DNA from 2 places in the Microbulbifer sp. ABF4_143 genome. Region 2 is predicted to be linked to the other one. Evidence: predicted binding sites of a transcription regulator. Region 2 holds the regulator's gene; the other holds the start of a gene.
The links. Region 2 encodes sigma-54, which starts transcription at its own class of promoters, with help from an activator protein. Its sites were predicted from a motif close to TGGCACANNNNTTGCNNT; they were not measured.
Positions count from the first base shown of each region.

Region 1 (4,410 bases), on a different contig from region 2:
TAGTACATCACGCCGATATTGAACGCCGAGCCATAGTCGCCAATCGCGGCCAGCGCATCAAAACTGCGGTAAGCTTCCGCATATTTCCCCGAACGATAGGCCTCCATGGCCTTGTCAAAATTGGCCTGCACCGGCAGTACTGTGCCGGCGAGCAAAAAAAGTACCCCCAGAAAAATCCGTTTCACAGTGGTCCCCTGCTGTTATTTTCCGCCGAGTCTAACAGACGGGCACGAAACAATCATAACACTGTGCCGCCGAGTGCTTCGGGAGTGGCCAACTCAGTCGACATCGCCGTTCATCCCCAGCTCCTTGAGCTTGCGCGTCAGCGTGTTGCGGCCCCAGCCGAGCAGTTCCGCCGCGTCGCGCTTTCTGCCGGCGGTGTGTTTGAGCGCGATTTCGATCAGCGCGCGCTCGAAGGCCGGCACCGCTTCGCTGAGAATTTCCCGGCGGCCGCTGGCCAGGGCCTGGTCGGCCCAGAGGCGCAGGGCTTTTTGCCAGTCCTGTGGCGCCTCACTGCCGGCGCTTTGCTGGTGCAGTTCCTGGGGCAGGTCTTCGATATGCACTTCGCGGCCGGAGGCCATGACGGTGATCCAGCGGCAGGTGTTTTCCAGCTGGCGCACATTGCCGGGCCAATCGAGGCCGGCCAGGTATTCCTCCGCCTCCCGGGTGAGGATTTTCGGCTCGACGCCGAGATCCTTGGCGGCGGCGTTGAAGAAGTGGCGCACCAGGCGCGGTATGTCCTCGCGGCGGTCGGCCAGGCGCGGGATATGGATGCGGATCACGTTCAGGCGGTGGAACAGGTCCTCGCGGAATTTGTGCTCTTCCACCAGTTTTTCCAGATCCTGGTGGGTGGCGGCGATGATACGCACGTCCACCTTAACCGGCGTGTGGCCGCCGACGCGGTAGAATTCGCCGTCGGCGAGCACGCGCAGCAGGCGCGTCTGGGTCTCCGCCGGCATATCGCCGATTTCGTCCAGGAACAGGGTGCCGCCGTCGGCCTGCTCGAAGCGGCCGGCGCGCTGGGCGCTGGCGCCGGTGAAGGCGCCCTTCTCGTGGCCGAAAAGCTCCGATTCCATCAGGTCTTTCGGAATAGCGGCCATGTTCAGCGCGATAAAGGGTTTGTTCTTGCGCGGGCTGTGGTTGTGCAGCGCCTGCGCCACCAGCTCCTTGCCGGTGCCTGACTCGCCGTTGATCAGCACGGTGATATTCGAGTGGGAGAGGCGGCCGATGGCGCGGAACACCTCCTGCATCGCCGGCGCCTCGCCGATGATCTCCTTGCGCTCCCGGCCGTTTTCCAGCACCACCTGTTCGGCGCCGCTCTGTTCTTTGGCGTGTGCCAGCGCGCGGCGGGTGACCGCAACGGCCTCGTCGACGTCGAACGGCTTGGGCAGGTATTCGAAGGCGCCGCCCTGGTAGGCGGCCACGGCGCTGTCGAGATCCGAGTGCGCGGTCATGATAATGATCGGCAGCGCGGGGCGCTCGGCCTGGAAGCGGGCCAGCAGCTTGAAGCCGTCGGTGCCGGGCATGCGGATATCGCTGATCACCACGTCGGGCGAGTCGCTGTAGAAGTCGTCCAGCGCGCGGTCGCCGCTCTCGTAGCACCTGGTCTCGATACCCGCCTGAGTCAGCGCGCGCTCCAGAACCCAGCGGATCGACCGGTCGTCGTCAATTATCCAAACGCGATTGCTCATACTCGTACTTCCGCTCGTCAGTTGTTCGTAGGCGCTCTACGCCTCGGAGAGGGGCAGGTAGATCTGGAAGACGCTCTGCCCCGGGCGGCTGTCGCATTTGATCAGGCCGCGGTGCTGATTGATGATGTTCTGCGAGATGGACAGGCCGAGGCCGGAGCCCTCGGCGCGCCCGGAAATCATCGGGAAGAAGATCCGGTCGCGGATCTCCTCGGGGATGCCGGGGCCGTTGTCCTCTATTTCGATGCGGCACACCAGCGGGCAGTGGCGCCGGCCGATGGTGAACTGGCGCTGGATGCGGGTGCGCAGCACAAGCTCGCCGGCGGCCAGGCCGATGCTCTCGTCGATGGCCTGCATGGCGTTGCGGGCGATGTTCAACAGCGCCTGAATCAGCTGTTCGGCATCGCCGGGGACTTCCGGAATCGAAGGGTCGTAGTCGCGGCGGATCTTCAGTGCGCCGTCGCACTCGGCGTCGACCAGCTGCGCCACCCGCTCGAGTATCTCGTGCACATTGGTGGGCTTGAGCTGTACCGGCACGCGCGGCCCCAGCAGGCGATCGACCAGGTTCCGCAGGCGGTCCGCCTCGTCGATGATGATCTGTGTGTATTCGGCCAGCGCCGCGTCCGGCAGTTCGCGCTGCAGCAGCTGCGCCGCGCCGCGAATGCCGCCGAGAGGGTTTTTCACCTCGTGGGCCATGCCGCGCACCAGGTTGCGGGTGGTTTCCTGGGCGCTGATCAGCGCGTCCTCGCGCGCGATGCACAGCAGCCGGTCCATGGACTGCACCTCGAGCAGCAGCAGGCCCAACTCCGGCACCGGGCTCACCGAGTAGTCCACGGTGCGCGTCTCCAGGTTGTGCAGCCGCCAGCTGGCGCGGCGCACAGTGTATTTCTCGCCGCTGGCCAGGGCGCGGCGCATCGCGTTCTGCGCGGCCGCGGATTCGCGCACCACCTCCTCCAGCGGCTGGCCGCTGACCCGCGCGCTGGACGCGGCGAGCAGATCCTCGGCGGCGGAGTTCAGATAGCAGAGCAGCAGGCTGTCATCCAGCACCAGCACGGCGGAGTTGAGGCTGTCGAGCAGCTGGCGCAACTGGCGGTCGTTGAGCATGTCGGTTTCCGGTTTGTTCGAGTGCACAGGGCGCCGCGCGGTGCGGGCGCCGTGCCACTTTTCATTCAGTGCAAGAAGTAAACCAAAATGGCGCGCCCCGGTGCCGGCGGCGCCGTTTGGCTGCACTGGCGGATAGGCGCGGGGCGCGGCGCACCGCCGATCGCCCATAAGCGCACCATTATGGTGCGCCGATCAAAAAAACGCCAGAAATGGGAGGGGAGCGGAGAGGGGGCGGGCCGCACAGCGGCCCCCGGGATCAGCGCCGCCGCTGCTGTTGTTGCGGCTGGGCCTGGGGCAGGCCCGGCGCCACCGGCGCCTTGGGCGCCTGCTTGGCCCGGGGCGCGGCTATATCCGGCACAGTGCCGCCGGGGCGCTTCACGTAGATGGTGATGACCTGGGACCGGGCCAGCACTTCGCCGCCGGCGCCGACCAGCGCCGCCTGCACGCTGTGGCTGCCGCGCTCCAGCGCGGAGATATCCAGGCTGTCGCCGGAGGAGCCGCCGCGCCAGGGCTGGCCGTCGATGACCGCGTAAAACTGCGCGCCCTCCGGGTATTCCGGCGTCACCGCGACCTGCAGCGCGATAAAGCGCTGCCCGGGGGGAATGGTGGCGCCGTCCTGGGGGCTGACGATGCGGATATCCACCGGACCCGCGTATCCATCGCCGTCGCGGCTCTGGCTGCGGTCCCGCGGCGACAGCTTGCGCGTGGGCAGCGGGCGCGGCAGGGCGATGGGCTGCACGTTGGTCGGGGCCAGCTCCACCTTTTCCGTTTTCTCCCCCGGCAGCGGCTTGTCGCTGAACACCACCTGCCCGTCCGGGCCCACGGTCTTGTAGATGGCGCTGCCGCTCTGTTGCGGTTCGTCCATACCGTCGCCGCCGGCCAGGGTGGTCAACGGGGCGGTCAGCAACAGTGCCAAGAGCAATTTGCGCGCTTTCATCGGTCCTCGATTGCGGCCGGCGGCCGCTCCTACAGGGTGGAGAAGGGTGGAGAAGGGTGGAGAAATCCCGGATCCCGCTCAGTTTAAGGCTAGTGTACCCGGAATAAAAAAACCCGCACCAGGCCGGTGCGGGTTTTCGCGGCTGCCGTGCGCTTCCGGGTTCAGCGGAAGCGGCTGCGGCCTTACACCGAGTAGTACATATCGAATTCGACCGGGTGGGTGGTCATCTGCAGGCGCTCGACCTCGGCGCGCTTCAGTTCGATATAGGCGTCGATGGCGTCGTCGGTGAAGACGCCGCCCTCGGTCAGGAAGGCGCGATCCTGATCCAGCGCGTCCAGGGCCTGCTCCAGGCTGGAGGCGACGGTCGGGTACTCGGCCAGCTCTTCCGGCGGCAGGTCGTACAGGTCCTTGTCCGCGGCGTCGCCGGGGTGGATCTTGTTCTTGACGCCGTCGAGACCGGCCATCAGCAGCGCGGCGAAGGCCAGGTAGGGGTTGGCGGTCGGATCCGGGAAGCGGGTCTCGATGCGCTTGCCCTTCGGGCTCGGCACGAACGGAATGCGGATGGACGCGGAGCGGTTGCGCGCGGAGTAGGCCAGGATCACCGGCGCCTCGAAGCCCGGTACCAGGCGCTTGTAGGAGTTGGTGGAGGCGTTACAGATGGCGTTCAGCGCACGCGCGTGC
Region 1 is NZ_JBSWWT010000009.1:5,606-10,015, reverse strand. Features, by position in the region: gene ACXAF3_RS08730 (TonB family protein) at 1-185, opposite strand, end outside; gene ntrC (nitrogen regulation protein NR(I)) at 279-1,691, opposite strand; gene glnL (nitrogen regulation protein NR(II)) at 1,728-2,792, opposite strand; gene ACXAF3_RS08715 (DUF4124 domain-containing protein) at 3,049-3,729, opposite strand; gene glnA (glutamate--ammonia ligase) at 3,912-4,410, opposite strand, start outside.
Region 1: glnL (nitrogen regulation protein NR(II)) is a predicted target of sigma-54. The motif match lies at 2,860-2,877, and genes of this name have one in related genera.

Region 2 (4,410 bases):
ATTGGAACAGGATTGCCATGCCCTCGGAGCCGTCGCCCACCACGCGGGTTTTGACCAGGTCGCGCAGCTGGTGCAGGCTGAGGCTGCTGGTGTCTATGACCAGATCGGCCATGGCGGAGATGGGGGCCAGCAGCTCTTTTTCCCGGTTCAGGGCTTCGAGCAGGTGGGTGCGGTTGTCGGAGAGCGGGTGTTTGCGGCGGGTCTCGCTGAAGCGCTGCACCAGCACCGGCGAGCGCGCATCCAGGTAAATCACGTCGCACTGGATGCCGCTCGCGCGCAGGGATTCGATTACGGCCGGGGCCTGCTGGACATCCTGCCACAGGTTGCGGGCGTCGATGCCGAGCGCCAGGCGCGGGCTGCCGAGCGCGCTCTGGGGGCTGTCGGCCTGCGGCTGTTCGCGCGCCCGCTTGACCAGTTCCGGCAGCAGGCTGGCGGGCAGGTTGTCGATGCAGTTGAAGCCGACATCCTCCAGCAATTGCAGGGCGGAGCTTTTTCCGGAGCCGGAGCGGCCGCTGATAATCACTAGGCGCATAGTGGGAGCGATCAGTGGTTAGTGGTCGGTGACCAATGATAAGGGACTGTTGTCAAACCTGCACGGCCGGCCACCGATCAGGCCGCGGCGGCACTGTCGATGGCGAGGGCGTAGAGTTCGTCGCCGCTCTGCGCCTGGCGCAGTTTTTCCCTTACCCGGCTGTCGGAGAAGAGGGCGGCGATTTCCGCCAGGGTCTCCAGGTGCTCCTGTTCGGCGTCCTCCGGCACCAGCAGCGCGAACAGAAGGTCCACCGGTTGGCGGTCGGCGGCGTCGAAGTCGATGGCGGGCTCGGTGGTGCAGAGCACACCGATCGGACGTTCGCAGCCGGGCAGGCGGCAGTGGGGAATGGCCACGCCGTCGCCGATGCCGGTGGAGCCTAGGCGCTCGCGGGCAATCAGCTGGTTGAAGGTGGTGTCGGCGTCGTGTTGTGGATATTGTTCGGCGATGGCCTGGGCAATATTGAGCAGCAGTTTCTTTTTGCTGCTCCCCGCCAGGTGACAGAGACTCAGGCGGGGAGAGAGTAATGCTTCCAATGTCATAGTTCAGCGGTGGTTCTGCAACTTCTCTTTGTATTTTTTCAGTTGGCGATCCAGCTTGTCCGTGACGGCGTCTATGGCCGCATACATGTCTTTGTCTTCGGAGCCGGCGCAGAGATCGTGCCCGTTGATATGGACCACGGCCTCGGCTTTCTGGATCAGTTTTTCCACCGACAGGATGACCTGGGCGGTGGTGATGTTGTCGTAGTGTCGGGAGAGTTTTTCCAGCTTGGTCTCGCAGTAATCGCGGATGGGCGGAGTTACATCGACGTGGTGACCACTAATGTTGATCTGCATGGACTTCTCCTTATCGAGAGCATCGCTTGGCGGCGCCCCCCGTTTGGGCGGCAACCCTACTAGGAAGTGCGCCAGAATGGAAGGATACACTCAAAGTTTGAGTATCGGTCGTGCAAGGGGTGCCATTGGGCGTCCATCAATTTGTGACTGGGAGTTCTTGTCTGGTCATGGATGGCGCTGTAGCGGGTCCGCTTTGCGCTTCGTATGCGATTCGGCGGGCGGCGCTGCTGCCGGGGGCCCTTTGTGGGACACGCTGTGAATACGTCCCTGTACGCTCTCCGCGGCCATCCCTGGCCGTGAAAGGTCCCGCAAACGGCCCCCGGCATCACCGCCTTCGCGTCACGTTTCGGTGAACCCTCGTCCCGAATCAAACCAGTCGCTTGCGCTCGCTGGAGGAGGGGATGCCCATGGACTCGCGGTACTTGGCCACGGTGCGCCGCGCCACCTTGATGCCCTGTTTGTCCAGTTCCTGGGTGATCTTGTTGTCGGACAGCGGCTTGCGCGGCGGCTCGGCGTCGATCAGTTTGCGGATCATCGCGCGGATGGCGGTGGAGGAGGCGTCTTCGCCGGAGTCGGTGCTGACGTGGCTGGAGAAGAAGTACTTGAGCTCGAAGACACCGCGTGGGGTCAGCATGTATTTCTGCGTGGTGACCCGGGAAACGGTGGATTCGTGCATGCCGATGGTCTCGGCAATATCCGCCAGCACCATGGGTTTCATCGCCTCGGGACCCAGCTCGAAAAAGCCCTGCTGCTTCTCGACGATACTCGATGCGACCTTGAGCAGGGTTTCGTTGCGGCTCTGCAGACTCTTCAGGAACCAGCGCGCCTCCTGCAGGTGGTCGCGCAGGAAGTTGTTATCGCGGGAGTTGTCGGCGCGCCGGATCAGCGCCGCGTAGTCGCCGTTGATGCGCAGCCTCGGGGTGGTCTCCGGATTCAGTTCCACCAGCCAGCGCTGCTCCCTGCGGCTGACGATGATGTCGGGCACCACATACTGCGGTTCCTCGCCGCCGAAGGCCTCGCCGGGATAGGGGGTCAGAGTCTGGATCAGGCGCACCACCTCCCCCAGTTGGGCCTCGTTCAGACGCGTGCGGCGGCTGAGGCTGCGGAAGTCGCGCTTGCCGAGCAGGTCCAGGTGCCGCTCGACCACCGCCTGCGCCTGCGCGAGCCAGGGGGTGCCGGCCGGCAGTTGGCGCAGCTGTAGCAGCAGGCTCTCGCGCAGGTCGCGGGCGCCGCAGCCGGCGGGCTCGAACTGCTGAATGGTCTTGAGTACGGTGAGGATTTCGTCCTCCTCCGCACCGGTCGCCGCGGCAATTTCGGCCAGTGGGGTTTCCAGGAAGCCGCTCGGCGCTATGCCGTCGATCAGGTTCTCGCCGATCAGCTTGTCGCGTTCGCTGAGGGTGGTGAGGTTGAGCTGCCACAGCAGGTGGTCCTGCAGGCTGTCGGGGGCGGCGTTGCGCTGTTCCAGGGCGAGCTCGTCGCCGTCGCCAGTGTAGCTGCCGCCGCTGTAGATATCGTCCCAGCGGGTGTCCACGGGGAGCTCGTCGGGGATGTCCTGGCTCCAGTCGCTCTCGCCGTCCGCTTCGCCGCCCTGCGGGTCGTCGTTGGCGGCGGCCTGTTCCGGGAGCTGCTCCCCGACGGACTCGGGCGCGGTGTACTCCTCGCCGTCCACCTCCAGCAGCGGGTTGCTGTCCAGCGCCGACTGGACCTCCTGCTGCAGGTCCAGTGTCGACAGCTGCAGCAGGCGGATCGCCTGTTGCAGCTGGGGCGTCATCGTCAGCTGGGTGCCGAGCTTTAGCTGGAGAGACTGCTTCATATCTGGGGACTGCAGACCAGGGTGGCGGATGATTCGTCTAAATATCCAAGACGCAGCAGACTAACCTTCTGGCCGGGTGATTACAAGCAATAAGTGTGCCGAAGTTGCAGCGGGAAATTGTGGCAGGATCTGCCGGAAGGTGATGGAGTTCCGGTCACCGCCGGGAATGGGTGACCGGAAGGGTGGAATGGCGCTAAATGGTAAATTCGTGTCCCAAATACACCTCGCGCACCTGCTGGTTGGCGAGCACTTCCGCGGGAGTGCCGGCGGCGATGATGTGGCCCTCGCTGACGATATAGGCGGTCTCGCAGATATCCAGCGTCTCGCGCACATTGTGGTCGGTGATCAGCACGCCGATACCGCGGTCGCGCAGGTGGCGGATGATCTGCTTGATATCGTTGACCGATATCGGGTCCACGCCGGCGAAGGGTTCGTCCAGCAGCACGAAGTTGGGGTCCGTGGCCAGGGCGCGGGCTATTTCCACACGGCGGCGCTCGCCGCCGGACAGGGCCATGCCGAGGCTGTTCTCGATATGGGTGATATTGAACTCCTGCAGCAGTTCCGTCGCCCGCTGCAGCCGCTCGGCGCGGGACAGGTCCTTGCGCGTCTCGAGGATGGCGAGGATGTTGTCGCGCACCGACAGGCGGCGGAAGACCGAGGCCTCCTGGGGCAGGTAGCCGATACCCTTGCGCGCGCGACCGTGCATGGACAGGCGGGTGATGTCCTCGCCGTCGATCAGCACCTGTCCGGCGTCCGCCTGCACCAGGCCGGCGATCATATAAAAACAGGTGGTCTTGCCGGCGCCGTTGGGGCCGAGCAGGCCGACCACCTGGCCGTTGGTCACGCTGACGGATACGTCCTGGACCACCTTTCGCTTCTTGTACTGTTTGGCGAGGTGTAACGCTTTCAGCGTTGGCATACTTGTGTTCCGAATTCTGTCTGTGCGGCGCTGGCGGGTTCGCCCCGCGCCTGTTGGATGCTTGGTCGTGCGCTACTGGTCCCGCTGGGTCTCGCCGCTCTGCTGGTTGCCGGTTTTCTTTTCCGGCTTCCAGATCATTTCCACGCGGCCTTCGCCGGATTGTCCGTGGGCCTGCATCTGTTCGCTGTTCAGGTCGTAGTCGATCTTCTCCGCGGTCAGGGTGTTGCCGTCGCGGTCCACATGGGCGTCGCCGGTCAGGTGCAGCTCGTCGGAGCTGACGGTGAACTCGATGCGCCGGGCCCGCGCCTTGACC
Region 2 is NZ_JBSWWT010000019.1:2,933-7,342, forward strand. Features, by position in the region: gene rapZ (RNase adapter RapZ) at 1-532, opposite strand, end outside; gene ptsN (PTS IIA-like nitrogen regulatory protein PtsN) at 610-1,071, opposite strand; gene hpf (ribosome hibernation-promoting factor, HPF/YfiA family) at 1,075-1,365, opposite strand; gene ACXAF3_RS14305 (RNA polymerase factor sigma-54) at 1,733-3,178, opposite strand; gene lptB (LPS export ABC transporter ATP-binding protein) at 3,372-4,097, opposite strand; gene lptA (lipopolysaccharide transport periplasmic protein LptA) at 4,170-4,410, opposite strand, start outside.